DNA from 4 places in the Bradyrhizobium sp. UFLA06-06 genome. Region 4 is predicted to be linked to each of the others. Evidence: riboswitches for the same ligand, from Rfam matches in the RefSeq annotation. Region 4 holds a riboswitch; each other region holds the start of a gene.
The links. A riboswitch is a leader RNA that binds a small molecule or an ion and turns the genes downstream of it on or off. The one in region 4 is predicted to bind cobalamin.
Positions count from the first base shown of each region.

Region 1: linked by a shared signal. The riboswitch ahead of metE (5-methyltetrahydropteroyltriglutamate--homocysteine S-methyltransferase) and the one ahead of IF803_RS01245 (DUF1636 family protein) in region 4 are both predicted to bind cobalamin.
Region 2: linked by a shared signal. The riboswitch ahead of IF803_RS31355 (ribonucleoside-diphosphate reductase subunit alpha) and the one ahead of IF803_RS01245 (DUF1636 family protein) in region 4 are both predicted to bind cobalamin.
Region 3: linked by a shared signal. The riboswitch ahead of IF803_RS29200 (TonB-dependent receptor) and the one ahead of IF803_RS01245 (DUF1636 family protein) in region 4 are both predicted to bind cobalamin.

Region 1 covers NZ_JADFUD010000047.1:22,011-26,186, forward strand. The annotation lists gene IF803_RS30555 (hypothetical protein) at 1-495, opposite strand, end outside; cobalamin riboswitch at 1,844-2,046, shown strand; gene metE (5-methyltetrahydropteroyltriglutamate--homocysteine S-methyltransferase) at 2,149-4,176, shown strand, end outside.
Region 2 covers NZ_JADFUD010000050.1:16,349-20,524, reverse strand. The annotation lists gene IF803_RS31360 (ribonucleotide-diphosphate reductase subunit beta) at 1-768, opposite strand, end outside; gene IF803_RS31355 (ribonucleoside-diphosphate reductase subunit alpha) at 759-2,588, opposite strand; cobalamin riboswitch at 2,800-3,015, opposite strand; gene IF803_RS31350 (hypothetical protein) at 3,417-4,176, opposite strand, start outside.
Region 3 covers NZ_JADFUD010000043.1:10,031-14,206, forward strand. The annotation lists gene IF803_RS29200 (TonB-dependent receptor) at 1-1,829, opposite strand, end outside; cobalamin riboswitch at 1,939-2,136, opposite strand; gene IF803_RS29205 (FecCD family ABC transporter permease) at 2,249-3,292, shown strand; gene IF803_RS29210 (ABC transporter ATP-binding protein) at 3,289-4,062, shown strand.
Region 4 covers NZ_JADFUD010000001.1:284,172-288,347, forward strand. The annotation lists gene IF803_RS01235 (cobyric acid synthase) at 1-484, opposite strand, end outside; gene cobO (cob(I)yrinic acid a,c-diamide adenosyltransferase) at 496-1,149, opposite strand; cobalamin riboswitch at 1,186-1,400, shown strand; gene IF803_RS01245 (DUF1636 family protein) at 1,495-1,869, shown strand; gene cobW (cobalamin biosynthesis protein CobW) at 1,866-2,900, shown strand; gene cobN (cobaltochelatase subunit CobN) at 2,900-4,176, shown strand, end outside.

The DNA.
Region 1 (4,176 bases), on a different contig from region 4:
CTTGCCTTGCGCAGTCGTCACGAAGTTGAAGTTGGCCGGATCATGCAGAAAGTGAAGATTCGCGTCCCTTTCGCCATCTGTAACCTCACTGGCGATCAACGAGAGCGCCAAGGCGCGCCAGCCCAATTCAATCGGCTTTGCATATGTCGATGCAAGTTTAATCGTCCCGTCAGTCGCGATCTTCCAAGTGATAGCGTACTGTTCGTCTGATCTGTTGTCCGGGTGCCTGGTCCATGAAAAATAAACGTACTCTGTTCGGTCAATTCCTTCAGCGACTCCCCACGATCGAGGCACAAAGTGAGCCACCTTCGAGACCTTGGAAATGATTTGTTCTATAGTCTCACCATCTTGCGCTCGCCACGTTGACTTGACCCTTTCGACAAGCGTGTGGTCGTTGGCGCGAACATTGTTGCTCGTCGCCGCCAGCCCGGCCAGGCAGATCAGCGACCGAGCGATACAGAACCAAAGCACGCGCTTTCCAGACTTTTTCTTCATTGCTTCCGGCTCATCTGGTTATCATCCACACGTCAATCCAAAGCGGCACGTCTTCCTCAGCGTGCTTTGCGCAGATCGCAAGAAGTTAGCGGCAACGTGACGCAGGCGCCTGCCGATGTCCCGCGCGAGCAGGCGCCGTCCCTCGATGTCACGCGCCGCTAACTTCAGTGGTCAGCCAAAGCCTCAATTTGCAATGCTGGACCTGCCCAGGAGGAGAAGCCTGGACATGATGAGGACTTGCATTGTTCGTGCCAGGCAATAACCGGCAGTTCGCGGCAGATTTGTGCTGTCTTTGTCGACTTACCGACCTACGCACGTTCTAATGTTACCATTCAGCCTATTCGCCACGACTTCCGTGAATGATTCTTGTCACGCACTGAATCTTCGACAGCGGGCGAATGCCTCGCTGCCAGAGTCTTGACGACAATTGGGAGCAGGTATGCCGCCATCGATCCGTGTGATCCGGGGGCGTTGCCGCTACTACGAATGTCGAGGGCGCCCCAGCCTGTTGTGCTTGGCACTTTGCGGCCTACACCAACGCGGAGCCGCCCTTCAGCGGCGGGCGATTTGGAATCGATGTTAAGGAACTTCACGGATCAAGCAGGGGACGAGACGTGGCATTCTCCGCTCGCGCAACGTTAGGGGCCGTCGTCTACCTGCTCGTCATTGCAGTCAACATTCAAGGAGCTGCGCTTCCACGCAGCCGTGTCGACCGGCAAGAGGGAAGCCTCAGGTCTTGCTAGCTTCGGCTCGAACTACTCAACACTTCCGAGAGCATCTGTCTGACGGGGCGGCTCATAAAAGGCCTTGCCATCCAGCCGAACAGACCGACAGTAAAGACGGCAGCAGCAAAGACGCCGAGGGCGCTCCAAACAGCCATTTTCATTGCGAGGGTCTCTTTTGGTTGTGGTGATTCAATATGCTTGCTTTGGCCAGTATCACCAAAACGTCGGCGTGACGCCTACCAGGATTGGCTGGTCGCACATCGACACGTCCGCTGAGCACGCTGCTGGATTAAGCGAATACCTCTTGCGCGTATTCGCCACTGATCCATGGTTATTAATGGAGAAGGGAGGGCGCATCGAAGCGTGCTCGATGAATCGTTCAAAAGCCGGGCCGCATGACAAGCGTCTTGCGCGGCGCCGTGAGCTTCTTCGTGCTGGGCGCATTCGTCTCGTGCACAGATCTGACCCGCCGCCCGACGCCAATGCGTCTCCGAGATGGTCATTCCGATATCCTATGACTGGAGATGGCTTCTACGTCGCGATCAAGCGTGGCCTCGGAGGAGCATTCGCGTAAGAGAGGTCGCAGCACCAATTTGAGAGGTTGACGGCCGAGTTCTCTTGCCGATAATCCAAGTCGTCGAGGTTCTCCGGTTTCCGTTTGATCCGGAGCTAAGAGGGAAGCCGGTGCCAATGCCGGCGCTGCCCCCGCAACTGTGAGCGGTGAGCCACTGTCCAACAAAGTCACTGAAGCCCGCGCGGCTTCGGGAAGGCCGGACGGCGGCAATGACCCGCGAGCCAGGAGACCTGCCCCGACAAAATATTCATCCACGGGCGGGGTGTCCCGGTGGTGCGCCAAGCAGCCGTCGCTCGGGCGACTTCTCCTGCCTGCGTCCGCCATGGCCTTTGCCCCCAACATGGGGTTAGCGCTATGTCTCTTCTCTCCCTTCCGGTTGCCACGCTCGGAACGCCGCGCATCGGTCCAAGACGCGAGCTCAAAGTCGCACTCGAAGGCTATTGGGCCGGAAGAATTAGTGAACAGCAGTTGCTTGAGGACGCAGCCGGCCTACGTGCCGCGAACTGGGCGCGCCAGAAGTCCCTCGGTGTCACCGTGATTCCGTCGAACGACTTCTCGTTGTACGATCAGGTGCTCGACACCAGTGTCATGGTCGGCGCCATCCCGGAAGTCTACGCCTCGAAAGCCGAGCCCGTTTCCCTCAAGACGTATTTCGCCATGGCACGCGGTTCACAATACGACGGCCGGGGTGCGAGTTGCGGCCACGGATCTCGCGGCGATGGCGCACCCGCGCAGGAGATGACCAAGTGGTTCGACACCAACTACCATTACATGGTCCCGGAATTTCATCGCGGACAGACTTTCAGGCTGTCCTCTCGCAAGCCTATCGACGAGTATGAGGAAGCCAAGGCCCTTGGCTTTCAGACTCGCCCTGTCCTGATCGGCCCGGTCACATTCCTAAAGCTAGGCAAGAGTGCTGATCCTGCGTTCCAGCCACTGTCACTCCTGGATGACCTGATACAGGTCTATATCGAGGTTCTGCAGGAATTGGCCAAACGCGGGGCAAATTGGGTTCAGTTCGACGAGCCCTGCTTGGTTCTTGATCTGGATGAGGAATCAAGACAATCCTTGCTACATGCCTATGACCGGCTCGCCAAGGAAGGGCCGGCCATCAAGATCATGGTCGCCAGCTATTTCGGTGGCCTCGGCGACAATCTTCCCACCGCCTTGCGCCTACCTGTCGCCGGGCTGCACGTCGACCTGGTTCGGGCGCCAGCGTTATTGGACCAGATCATTACCGCCAAGCGAAGTGATCTCGTCGTGTCACTCGGCGCGATAGACGGCCGCAATGTGTGGCGGACGAATTTGTCGGCACTGCGCCAACGGCTCGATCCCGCTATCGCGAAGCTGGGCAAAGATCGCATACAAATCGCTCCATCCTGTTCGCTGCTTCACGTGCCGGTCGATGTTGAACTCGAGACGGAGCTCGCTTCAGACATCAAGGGTTGGCTAGCATTCTCCGTTCAGAAGATTCGCGAGCTTGCGACCTTGGCGCGCGCTCTTGCAGGCGATCAGGATGTTGCTGGCGCTCTTGCGCAGTCGGAGCGCGTCACCACCGATCGTGGGACTTCGCCAAAGATCCGAGATGCCGATGTCGCCATCCGGATGAGAGCGATCAACCAGGCCACGCGCCGGCGCGCCAGTCCATTTGCCAGCCGTGCCGAGATCCAGCGCAAGCGCTTCAAACTACCGGCGTTTCCGACAACGACGATCGGATCGTTTCCGCAGACTGCAGAGGTTCGTAATGCCCGCGCAGCGCACGCGCGAGGCACGATGAACGACGGACAATACGACGAGTTCCTCAAGGAAGAGACTGCGCGTGCCGTACGTTGGCAGGAGGACATTGGCCTCGACGTGCTTGTGCACGGCGAGTTTGAGCGCAATGACATGGTGCAGTACTTCGGCGAACAACTCGCCGGCTTCGCATTTACCAAAAATGGCTGGGTACAATCCTATGGCTCGCGCTGTGTCCGGCCGCCGATCTTGTTTGGCGATGTCTCACGGCCGAAGCCGATCACCGTGGGGTGGTGGCGGTACGCGCAATCGCTAACCAAGAAGCCGATGAAGGCGATGTTGACCGGACCAGTGACGATCTTGAACTGGTCGTTTGTTCGCGATGATATTCCCCGAGCCGAGGTCTGTCGTCAAATTGCGCTCGCGATCCGAGACGAAGTCGGCGATCTCGAAAATGCTGGTGCAGCCATGATCCAGATCGACGAGGCTGCGCTGCGCGAAGGATTGCCGCCGCGCCGATCGGAGTGGACGGCTTATCTCGAGTGGGCCGGGGATTGCTTCCGCATCTGCTCATCGGGCGTCGCCGATCAAACCCAGATCCATACCCACATGTGCTACTCGGAATTCAACGACATCATCGATGCGATT
Region 2 (4,176 bases), on a different contig from region 4:
GACGAAATTCTCCTCCAGCTTCACCATGGTTTTGGCGACGTCGACGATATCGTCACGGACGGAGCGCGTCACCGCGCCGGTTTCTCGGTTCCATTCGTGAAACAGCTTGATAATGCCCTCACAATGCAGGCTCTCGTCGCGAACCGACCAGCTTACGATCTGTCCCATGCCGTTCATCTTGTTGTGGCGGGGGAAATTGAGCAGCATCGCGAAGCTCGCGAACAACGCCATGCCTTCGGTGAAGGCGCCGAACATCGCCAAGGTCCTGGCGACATCGGCTACTGTGTCGACGCCGAACTCGTGCATGTAGTCCGCCTTGGCACGCATCTCGGAATAGCCGCGAAATGCCTCGAACTCGGTCTTGGGCATGCCGAGCGTTTTGAGCAGCAGCGCATAGGCGTCGATGTGGACCGTCTCCATATTAGTGAAGGCCGCCATCATCATCTGGACGGTGAGCGGCTGGAAGATCGGGATGTAGCGCTTAAGATAGTTATCGCCGACTTCGATGTCCGATTGGGTGAAGAAACGGAAGATCTGAGTGAGCAGCGCGCGCTCACTGTCGGTAACGCGGTCCGATGCCCAATCCTTGAGGTCGGCACCAAGCGGCACCTCCTCGCCCATCCAATGGGTCTGCTGCTGGCGCTTCCAGAACTCGTAAGCCCAGGCGTAGCGATCGACGTCATAGCTGCCGGTCGAGTCGAGGAGGCCGACGCACCGTTTGCCGATCAGTGTGCGCGGATCGACGGATGAGAGATCGATCACTGACATGCGAGGCACTCCTCATAGTCAGTGTGCCGCTGCGGCTGCGGCGGCGCCGCGTTGTCGCCGTCAGCGATGTTGCCGGCGAACGCCGCGCGCGAGATCGATTTTGAACGGCAGTAGTAGAGGCTCTTCACCCCGCGCTTCCATGCCGTCCAATGCAGCATGTGAAGGTCCCACTTATCGACGTCGGCCGGCAGATAGAGGTTAATCGACTGGCTCTGGCAAATGAACGCGGCGCGGTCGGCGGCAAGCTCGACGATCCAGCGCTGGTCGATTTCGAAGGCGGTGCGAAAGACCGCTTTTTCGTGTTCCGACAGGGTGTCGAGATGGGCGACTGAACCCTCGTGCGCGATGATCGACTGCCAGGTCGCCGAAGTATCTGCGCCCTTGGCGGCCAGCAGCTTGGCGAGATGCGGATTACGCACCGAGATGGCACCGGACAAGGTCTTATGGGTGTAGATGTTGGCCGGGATCGGCTCGACGCAAGCGCTAGTCCCGCCGCAGATGATGCTGATCGAGGCGGTTGGCGCGATCGCGATCTTATGGCTGAAGCGCGCCATCACACCGCGTTCCAGTGCATCCGGGCACGGCCCACGCTCGCGCGCGAGCGTCACGGATGCCGCGTCGGCATCGCGACGGATTTTCCGGAACATGTTCAGATTGAACGACTTGGCCACGACACTTTCCATCGGAATGCCCTTGGCCTGCAGGAACGAATGGAAGCCCATGACGCCGAGGCCGACGGAGCGCTCACGCAAGGCGGCGTAGCGGGCACGCTTCATGCCGTCCGGCGCCACCGTGATGAAGTGGGTCAGCACGTTGTCGAGGAAGCGCATGACGTCCTCGATGAAGCCTGGCTTCTCATTCCACTGATCCCAGGTCTCGAGGTTGAGCGACGACAGGCAGCACACCGCGGTGCGCTCCTCGCCGCGATGATCGATGCCGGTCGGCAGGGTAATTTCGCTGCACAGGTTGGAGGTAGAGACCTTGAGGCCGAGCTCGCGCTGGTGCTTGGGGAGCGACCGGTTCACGGTGTCAATAAACAACAAGTAAGGCTCGCCGGTCTGCAGCCGGTTCTCCAGGATGCGTTGCCACAGTTGGCGGGCGTCGATCTCGCGGATGACATCGTTGGTCCTCGGGCTGCGCAGAGCGAACGCGGTGCCGGCGCCCACGGCACGCATGAACGCGTCGGTAACGTTGATCCCGTGGTGCAGGTTGAGACTCTTGCGGTTGAAGTCGCCGGACGCCTTGCGAATCTCGAGGAACTCCTCGATCTCGGGATGGTGGATATCGAGATAGACCGCCGCAGAGCCGCGCCGCAACGAGCCCTGGCTGATCGCCAATGTCAGGCCGTCCATGACGTGGATGAACGGGATGATACCCGAGGTAACGCCGCCCTTCACCTTCTCGCCGATCGAGCGAACGTTGCCCCAGTAGGTGCCGATGCCGCCGCCGTTAGAGGCAAGCCAGACATTCTCGTTCCAGGTGCCGACGATGCCTTCGAGCGAGTCCGACACCGAGTTAAGGAAGCATGAGATCGGCAGACCGCGCGTGGTGCCGCCGTTGGACAGCACCGGTGTGGCCGGCATGAACCACAGCCGAGACATCGCATCATAGAGACGTTGGGCATGCGCAACATCATCCGCGAAGGCGCAAGACACCCGCGCGAACATGTCCTGGAGCAATTCGCCGGCGAGCAGGTAACGGTCGGTCACCGTCAGCTTGCCGAACGGCGTCAACAGGTCGTCGCGCGTCCGATCGAGCTTGAGATCGGCCCGCCTTGGCGATGGAGCAAGGGGGCGCGGCAGCGGAGCCGGCGATGGCAAGACAAGACCCGACTCAGGCGGGGTAGGCCTTGCCTGCGCTGGGCGCGGCTGCACATGCGGCGGCTCAATGAGATGACCCTGCTGATCGAAATTGTAAGACGGCGACATCGGCAACCCCGCGATGTTGGGCGCGGGCCGGCGCGGACGACTTGCGAGGAATCCGGGCAAATGTCCCCGGCTGCAAGCGACCCACCGGGACACCCCGCCCGAGGACTTTCATTCGGTCGCGGCAGGTCTCCTGGCTCGCGGGTCACTGCGGCCATCGGCCTTCCCGGCGCTGTGTCGCGCCAGTGACCATGATGACAACCGCTCGCCGCTTACAGTTGCGGGGGCAGCCCCGGAGTTGCCGTTTTGGCGCACCGGGTTCCCTCTTAGCTTCCACCCTACAAGATGTGGGGAACGGAAGACCGTGACTGACTATAGATAGGTCTACGCGCCGGGATTCGTCAATTGGAGAGATCAAGATTTAGAAGGCAAAAACATACCGACCGCCCGGACCACTCTATCGCCGCTGTCACTTCTTGCTGCAGAGATGCCTTGGGCTGCCTTTCAGTTTCCGTTAAGCTTGCGCATAGTCGAGGAAATTCTGACCCACGTGTCGCATTGATGCGATCTATGAAACCGCGCGTCAGCAGAGAGGGAATTCGGCAAGGCGCTCTCCGATCTGAATCGCAGCGCTCGCCGCGACAAATGGCATCTGGACGAATCGTTATCCATCGTCGGCGAACAACATTGGCCCTGGCGCGCCTTCGACCAGAATGGCCTTGTTTTTCGACGTCTTGATCCAGCGCCGAAGAGACTCGCGCGCTGCACAGTGGTCCTTAACTGTCAGGGCTCCAGCGCAACGTGCAAGCCCTCGTTGCTTTCAACATGAACGTAACGGGGTCCAATCGGCCGTCCCCTGCCGCTGGCGACGGTGACAACGTCTTCCAGAGGCGTGGCCCGCGCATCCGCCTCTGGGCGAGACAAGATCAGATCCGCATGCAACAGCCCTTCTGATTCGAGGCCGGTCGCATCCACGCCAAGGGCCGCCAAGCTGGCCAAACAACTTTCAAACTCTTCAGCATCGCGAAAGCGACGCTGGATAAACGTCGCGCCGGTAAGACGTTCTGTCACAAGACCACGCTTTGCAAACGCTTCGGCCAACGATTCAAATGGGAACATTCGTAGCACAAAGGAGATGATCCATGGTTGCTTCTCTGTCGCATCGAGAATCTCGCTGAACGTCTTCTCGGTAACGTAGCCGATGCATCCGGTTGACATGATAACATCCACGGAGCGGAGAATGCGCGCGCTATCCGTCGATAGCGCCTCCTTTTCAAGGTCAGCGACGATGCCCTGCTCCAAGAGGCCAACACTCTTTGCATAGCTGATCGCCTGTACCGACACGTCGAGGCCGATAAAGCGCGCCAACCCGACATCAGGCCAGGCTGCATAAAAATTGCGATCGAGACTCACCAGTGTTTCAGAACTGATCGCCCTCATCTCACGCCGGGCGTAGCGGTGACGCAAGCCCCCGAAGGTCAGCGGAAAGCGATGCACTGCTGCGTTGATGCCGTATGAACATCCAACGTCGAGCACGACGGGC
Region 3 (4,176 bases), on a different contig from region 4:
CCATAGCGGCGGGTGGGGTCGAGGTTGGTGTTGTAGAACAGCACCGGATTGAAATGGATCTCGTTCTCGAGATCCATCAGATAGACGCTGGTCTGGACCTGGAAGCGGTTGGTCCTGACGCGAAAGCCGCCCTCGACGTCCTGCGAGGTCTGGGTCTTGAGCTGGAAGGTCTGCGGGATCGGGGCGAAGGTCAGCGGGTCGAATGACGGACCCGACGCGACGCGTTCGTCGACATCAGGCGTGCGGAATGCGCGTGCCGCGCGGCCGAACACCGAGAAGGTGTCGGTCAGGCGATGCTCGACGCCGACATGCAGCGCGTATTGCGTCTCGTTGCTGTCGAGCGGTGCCGCCTGCGCGTCGAACGCGAACGGCGCGTTCGGGTCGTAGCGATCGCGCGCCGAGACGCTGGTGTTCTGCACACGCGCGCCGTAGGAGAAGTCCGTCGTCGGCAGCACGCCGATCGTGTGCTGCCAGTAGCCGGCCACGGACTGCTGCTCGATATTGTAGATGTGGAACGGGTCGACGCCCTGATAGGCGCCGCGCGACTCGCGGAAGGTCGAATCGTAATAGTCGATGCCGGTCAGGATCGTCGACGGCATCCCCAGCATCACATTCTTGACGCTGAGCCGCGGCGTCAGCGACCAGGTCTGCAGCGCGGCGTCATTGTAGGTCGAAGCGAAGCTGATGGTCGGCACCTTGCCGAAGAAGCCGCTCTGCGTCTCGCGCTGCCGCCAGCCGCCGTCGACGATGAGGTCGACGCCGTTGATCAGCGTCCTGGTGAAGCCGGCCGTGACGCTGGCGGTTTGCTGGTTGGCATAGTCGAAGGGCGTCGCGGCGCCGCGGCGATCGATGAGCAGCTCGTTGACGCCGATCGACGGATCGACCAGCCGACCGCCGGGCAGGCCGAGCTTCTGGTCGCTGCCGGCGACGGTGAGGAAGGCGGTGAGATCAGGCGTGGTGTAGTTGATGTTGCCGACGGCGTTGCGCTGGTCGAGCGCATTGTTGACGCGGTAGCCGTCGGACTTGATGCCGTTGCCGTAGAACGAGGAGGACCACGGTCCGGAATTGAGCGCCGCGGAGACCGCGGCCATGCGGGTGTTGAACGAGCCGACTCCGGCCTCGGCCCGCATCGTCGTCGGCGGGCCGCCGACGCCGGTCTTGGTGATGATGTTGACCACGCCGCCCACCGCGTTGTCGCCGTAGAGCACGGCGCCGCTGTTGCCGCGCGTGATCTCGATCCGCTCGATCGAATCGAGCGGAATCGTGGTGAGGTCGAAGCCGGCCTTGTCGACGTCGTTAAGGCGGCGGCCGTTGAGCAGGAACAGCGTGTTGTCGGTCGCGAATGCGCCGAAACCGCGCAGGTCGACCGAGGTCTTGGCGCCGTTCGGCCCGCCATAGGGCGTTTGCAGCTGCACGCCCGGCACCTGCGCGAGGATCTCCGGCAACGACTGCACCGGCGAATGCGCGATGTCGTCGGCGGTGATCACGGCCGAGGAGGCGCCGACAATGCCGGCGAACTGGCGGCCGCCGCCGGTGCCACCCGTTCCGGTGGCCACGCCGGTCGCTGTCGTGCCAGATCCGCTGCCGCTGCCCGCATTGTTACTCTGCGTGGTGCCCGGCGCCGGGCGGCGCGGCGCCGGCGCTTCGTCGGCGGCCGGCCTGGCGCGCGTGACGTTCTGGTCGCCCGGCTTGGTGACTTCGATCGCCGGCAGCTGATCGGGAGCGGGCGCCTGCTGCGCCCGCGCGGCGGGGACAAGGATTGCCGGCGCGATCATCGTCGACGCGAGCAGAAGCGCGCGGTGTCGCCGATCGAGAGAGAAGGAGAACATAAGCGAGGCCTCGGCAACGTCAGTGGCACGTCACCGCGAACCAGTCTCACCATCGTGCTCACGGCATCAGGTGAAGCTCATGCCTGTACTCCCCGACCGGCATCCTCGCGTGTGACCACGGCTGACGGCAGGTCTCCTGGCTCGCGGGTCGTTACCCTTCGTCGCCTTCCCAGGACCGAGATTCCCAGTGGCCTGTGACGAAGGATTCACCGCATACAGTTGCGGGGGCAGCCGCGGCGTTGGGGAAGTTTCCCCGTACCGCATTCCCTTTTCATCTCATGAAAGAACCGTCATGTTCATCTAGGGTTCGGCCGGGCAGCAAAGTCAATCCGGCCGAAGTCGGGCGGCGGCCGGGCGGCCACGGTTTTTGTCGAGTGTCGCTTGTCTGCCACGGCGATCGCTGTAAGAGCATGGATTCAATGAGCGTGCAGGATTTTGCCTTGGCGGCCGAGGTCGCGGCGCGACGCCGGTGGGGCGCCACCGCGGCGCTGCTCGCGCTCGTGGTCCTGCTGCTGCTGATCTCGCTCGGCATCGGGCCGGTGCGGCTGTCGCCGCTTGCGGTGATCGAGGCGCTGTTCGGCGGCGGCAGCGATGTGGCGCAGGTGATCGTGCGCGAGATCCGCCTGCCGCGCACCATCCTGGCATTCGCGATCGGCGCTATTCTCGGGCTGTCCGGTGCGGCGCTGCAAGGGCTGCTGCGTAATCCGCTGGCCTCGCCGTCGCTGTTCGGCGCGCCGCAATCGGCGGCCTTCGGCGCGGTGCTGGTGATCGCGCTGGGCCTCGCCGATGTGCGCTCCTATGCGCTGCCGGTGGTGGCGATCATCGCCGCCTTCGGCTCGGTGTTCGCGCTGCTTGCGATCGCCGGCCGCAATGCCGGGCTCTTGATCCTGATCCTCGCCGGGCTTGCGATCTCGAGCTTTGCGGGGGCGGCGACGGCGCTGGTGATGAATCTCTCGAGCAATCCGTTCGTGGTGTTGGAGATCGCGTTCTGGCTGCTCGGCTCGCTGGAGGACCGCAGCTTCCAGCACGTGGCGCTGGCACTGCCCTTCATCGTCGCGGGCGCCGCCATCCTGCTCAGCCAGGCGAACGCCTTCCGCGCGCTGACGCTTGGCGAGGAGGCGGCGCAGAGCCTCGGCGTCGATGTCGGGCGGTTGCGGCTACTCGTCATCACGGGCGTAGCGCTCGGCGTCGGCGGCGCGGTCGCGGTCACCGGCACGATCGGTTTCATCGGCCTCGTCGCGCCGCATCTGATGCGTCCGCTGATCGGTCACGATCCGGCGCGGCTCTTGGTGCCGAGCGCGCTCACCGGCTCGGCGCTGCTGCTCGCGGCCGATATCGCGGCGCGCATCATCCCCTCGACCTCGGACATCAAGGTCGGCGTGCTGACCTCGATCATCGGCGTGCCGTTCTTCCTTTACCTCATCATGCGCGAACGCCGCGCGCTCGGCGGAGGTGTGGCATGACGCTGCTCTCCGCCGCCGCGCTCAATGCCTCGCTCGGCAGCCGCAAGGTGCTGCACGATATCTCGCTGTCGCTGCCATCGGGCCATCTGGTCGCGCTGGTCGGGCCGAACGGCGCCGGCAAGACCACGCTGCTGCGTGCACTGGCCGGGCTGATTCCCTCCGACGGCGAGATCCGGATCGGCGGCGATCCGCTGGCGTCGCTGCCGCTGCGCGAGCGTGCGAAGCGCTTTGCCTATCTGCCGCAGGGGCACATGGTGCACTGGCCGCTGCCGGCGCGCGACATTGTCGCGCTCGGCCGCTATCCGCACGGCGCGACCGATCCGGCGCGGCTGTCGCCGACGGATATGGAGGCGGTGCTGCGGGCGATGCAGGCGGTCGACGTAACTGAATTCAGCGATCGCCGCGTCACCGAACTCTCCGGCGGCGAGCGCAGCCGCGTCGCGCTGGCCCGGGTGCTCGCGGTGGAGGCGCCGGTGATCCTCGCCGACGAGCCGACCGCCTCGCTCGATCCGCGCCATCAGATCGACGTGATGCAGAAGCTGCGCAACGTCGCCGACACCGGCGTGCTGGTGATCGTGGTGACGCACGATCTCGGGCTCGCGGCGCGCTTTGCCGATCATGTGCTGGTGCTCGCGGAGGGGCGGCTGGCCGCACAGGGCGCGCCTGCTGAAGCATTGTCGGAGAGCGTCCTCGCCAGCGTGTTCCGGGTCAGCGCCTACCGTGCCGAATTTCAGCGCGAAGCCGTCATCGTGCCGTGGGCGGACGTCTGATGTGCGCAGGGTGCGGCCGCGAACTTCCTGCACCTCTCCCGCTTGCGGGGGAGGTCGCTGCGCTCGAAGAGCGCAGCGGGTGGGGGCTCTCTCCACAATATGACTCGCAGCGAA
Region 4 (4,176 bases):
GCACCACCGGCACGTCGGCTTTGCGAGCAAAACCCATATTGGCGATATCGGCCTTGCGTAAGTTGACCTCGGCGGGGCTGCCGGCGCCCTCGACCAGCACCAGATCGGCGCGCGCCTTCAGGCGCGCAAAACTCTCCAGCACCGCGCCCATCAGCGACGACTTCATGCCGGCATATTCGCGCGCGCGTGCGGTGGCGATCCGTTTACCGTGCACGATGATCTGGGCGCCGACATCGGTCTCGGGCTTGAGTAGCACCGGGTTCATGTCGGTGTGCGGCTCGACGCCGGCGGCGAGCGCCTGCAACGCCTGCGCGCGGCCGATCTCGCCGCCGTCGACGGTCACGGCGGCGTTGTTCGACATGTTCTGCGGCTTGAACGGCAGCACGCGCAGGCCGCGCCGTCGGGCGGCGCGTGCGAGGCCGGCGACGATGAGCGACTTGCCCACGTCCGAGCCGGCTCCCTGGATCATCAATGCGCGCGCCATGGTGCTGTCTGTCAGAACTCGACGCCTGGCTGGGCCTTGATGCCGGAGCGGAACGGATGCTTCACCAGCGTCATCTCGGTGACGAGATCGGCAATCTCGATCAATTCCTCCTTGGCATTGCGCCCGGTGAGCACGACATGGGTCATCGGCGGCTTCGACGTTGTCAGGAAGTCGACGACATCGGCGATCGCGAGGTAATCGTAGCGTAGCGCGATGTTGATCTCGTCGAGCACGACCATGCGCAGGCTCGGGTCTGCGATCAGCTGCTTGGCCTTTTCCCAGCCCGCTTGCGCTGCCGCGATGTCGCGGGTGCGATCCTGCGTCTCCCAGGTAAAGCCTTCGCCCATCGCGTGGAATTGACAGAGATCGCCGAAATGCCCGGTGAGCAGGCGGCGCTCGCCGGTATCCCAGGCGCCCTTGATGAACTGCACCACGGCGCAGGGGAAGCCGTGCGCCACACAGCGCACGATCATACCGAACGCGGAGGATGATTTTCCTTTGCCGGCGCCGGTATGAACGATGATCAGGCCCTTTTCGCCGCTCTTGGTCGCCATGATGCGGTCGCGGGCGGCCTTCTTTTTCGCCATCTTGTCCGCATGGCGCGCGTCCAGCGAAGAATCGGTGCCGACGGCGGCGTCTTCAGCGTCGTTTCCATCAGAAGTCATCACGTTCCTTCGGCTTGACAAGTGCGAGGCTTGGACGAATGGTGCGTCCGCGTTGGTTCCTGTCCTACGACAGGCGAACAGGGAATGCGATAGGGAGATGACCGCAAGGTTCGCCCGAAGCGCAGCCGCCCCCGCGACCGTGACCGGAGAGATGCCCAAGCCACTGATTCCATACGGAGTCGGGAAGGTGGGCATCGAAGGGTAAAACCTGCTCCGCAAGCCGGGAGACCTGCCAACGCAGCATGTTGTGAAACCGGCGGACGGGGTGTTCCGCGACGGGGAACGAACCTGTCCAAAATCGGTTCGTGTGCCTCATCGCTTCCCGCTGTCAATCCAGGAAGGGCGATGAGCGTTACACTTCATGTCTGCATCACCTGCCGCGCCGGCCAGACGCCGGCGGAAGGTGAGCTCGCGCCCGGTGCGCGCCTGCATGCCGCGCTTGTCGAGGCCGGCGTGCCCGATGACGTCAATCTGGTTCCCGTCGCATGCCTGTCGGCCTGCAGCCAGGGTTGCTCGGTCGCGCTCAGCGCGCCGGGGCGATGGTCCTATGTCTACGGCCGACTGTCCGCCGATAATGCCGCGGATGTGATCGCCGGTGCCTCCGCCTATGCGGCGGCGCCCGACGGCATCGTGCCGTGGCGCAGCCGTCCGGAAATCTTCCGCAAGCAATCGCTCGCCCGCATTCCACCTCTTCCCGTCGTGCCGGAGGCCGCAGAATGACCACGCTCGCCAAAATTCCTGTCACGGTCGTGACCGGCTTTCTCGGCTCCGGCAAGACGACGCTGATCCAGCATCTGATCCGCAATGCCAACGGCAAGAAGCTCGCGGTGCTGGTCAACGAATTCGGCAGCGAAGGCGTCGACGGCGACATCCTGAAGTCGTGCGCCGACGCCAATTGTCCGGCCGAGAACATCGTCGAGCTCGCCAATGGCTGCATTTGCTGCACCGTCGCCGACGATTTCATCCCGGCGATGGAGCAGTTGCTGGCGCGGAACGTGAAGCCCGATCACATCGTGATCGAGACCTCAGGGCTCGCCCTGCCGAAGCCGCTGCTGAAAGCGTTCGACTGGCCGGAGATCCGCTCGCGGATCACGGTCGACGGCGTGATCGCGCTCGCCGACGCCGAGGCCGTTGCGGCCGGCCGTTTTGCGCCTGACCCGGCCGCGGTGGATGCGCAGCGCGCAGCGGACGACAATCTCGACCACGAGACGCCGCTGTCGGAAGTGTTCGAGGACCAGATCGCCTGTGCCGATATCGTGCTGCTGACCAAGGCGGATCTCGCCGGGGCGGAGGGGATCAAGGCAGCGAAAGAGGTGATCGCGGCCGAGATGCCGCGCGAGGTGCCGATGCTGCCCGTCGTCGACGGCACGATCGACGCGCGCGTGATCCTCGGGCTCGAAGCGGCGGCGGAGAACGATCTCGCGTCGCGGCCGTCGCATCACGATGGCGAGGAGGAACACGAGCACGACGATTTCAATTCCGTCGTGATCGATCTTCCGGAAGTTTCGGATGTCGACGCGCTGGTCGCCTCGATCAAGGGACTGGCGCGCGAGCAGAATGTGCTGCGCGCCAAGGGCTATATCGCGGTCGAAGGCAAGCCGATGCGGCTGCTGGTGCAATCGGTCGGCGAGCGGGTGCGGCATCAGTTCGACATGCCCTGGGGCGCCCGGGCGCGGCAGTCGAAGCTTGTCGTGATCGGCGAACATGCCGACATCGACGAAGCCGCGATCAGGGCACGGCTTGGTGTTTGATGCACGTCGTCTTCCGCGAGAGCCGCGGCCTTGAGGAGACCGCGACGCCAAGGGACCTCGGCCAGGATCCGGCCGATCTCGTGGTGTTGTCGTTTTCCGACAGCGATCTTGCTGCCTTCGCGGCCGGCTGGCGGCGCGGCCGCGCTGCGTTGCCGTCGCTGCGGCTCGGCAATCTCGCGGAGCTGCGCCATCCGCTGTCGGTGGATACCTATATCGAGCGGACGCTCTCGCACGCCCGCGGCATTCTGGTGCGGCTGATCGGCGGCGAGCCCTATTGGTCGTACGGGCTGGCCGCGGTGCATCGGCTGGCGAAGGAGCGCGGCATCGCCCTGGTGGTGCTGCCGGCCGATGGCCGCGACGATCTGCGGCTGGATGAATTCTCGACCTTGCCGGTCTCGACGCTGCGCCGTCTCAAGGTGCTGTGCGACAAGGGCGGCCCGGTTGCCGCGCAGGCCGTGATCGCGCAACTGGCGCTGGCGTCCGGACTCTATGCCGGGCCTGTGGTCGGCGAGATCGATCTTCCCGAGATCGGCGTCTACGATCCCCGGCGCGGTGCCATCGCGGCGTTGCCGGCACCGGACGGCCGGGCGCGCGTGCTGGTGACGTTTTATCGTTCTTATCTCGCGGCCGGTGACACGGCGCCGGTCGATGCACTGATCGATGCATTGCGTGAGAGGGGCTTTGATGCTCATGGCGTGTTCGTCACTTCGTTGAAGGCGGCGGGCGTGTCCGATTGGCTGCGCGTTCAGTTTGCGCAATGCGCTCCAGCGGCCATCGTCAATGCGACCGCGTTCTCCGCGGCCGGCGACGACGGCACGACGCCGTTCGACGCTGCATCGTGCCCGGTGTTCCAGGTCGCTTTGTCGACCGCGCGGCGCGAGGATTGGGCCGGATCGCTGCGCGGTCTGTCGCCTGGCGATCTCGCGATGCATGTGGTGCTGCCGGAGGTCGACGGCCGCCTGTTCACAGGCGTCGTGAGCTTCAAATCGCCTGGTGAGCGCGATCCCGAGCTGCAATTCGCGCATCTTGCGCATCGGCCGGATGCCGAGCGCGTCGCTGCAATTGCCGCACGCGTGGCCGCCTGGCATCGGCTTGCCGGCAAGCCGGAACAGGAGAAGCGGCTTGCGCTGGTGCTCTCGAACTATCCGGGCCGTCCGCATCAGATCGCGCATGCCGTCGGCCTCGATGCGCTTGCCTCGGTCGAGGCGTTGCTGACAGATCTCGCGGCCGCGGGATTTGACCTTGAGCCGGTGGAGTCGCTGGGCGACATTCTTTT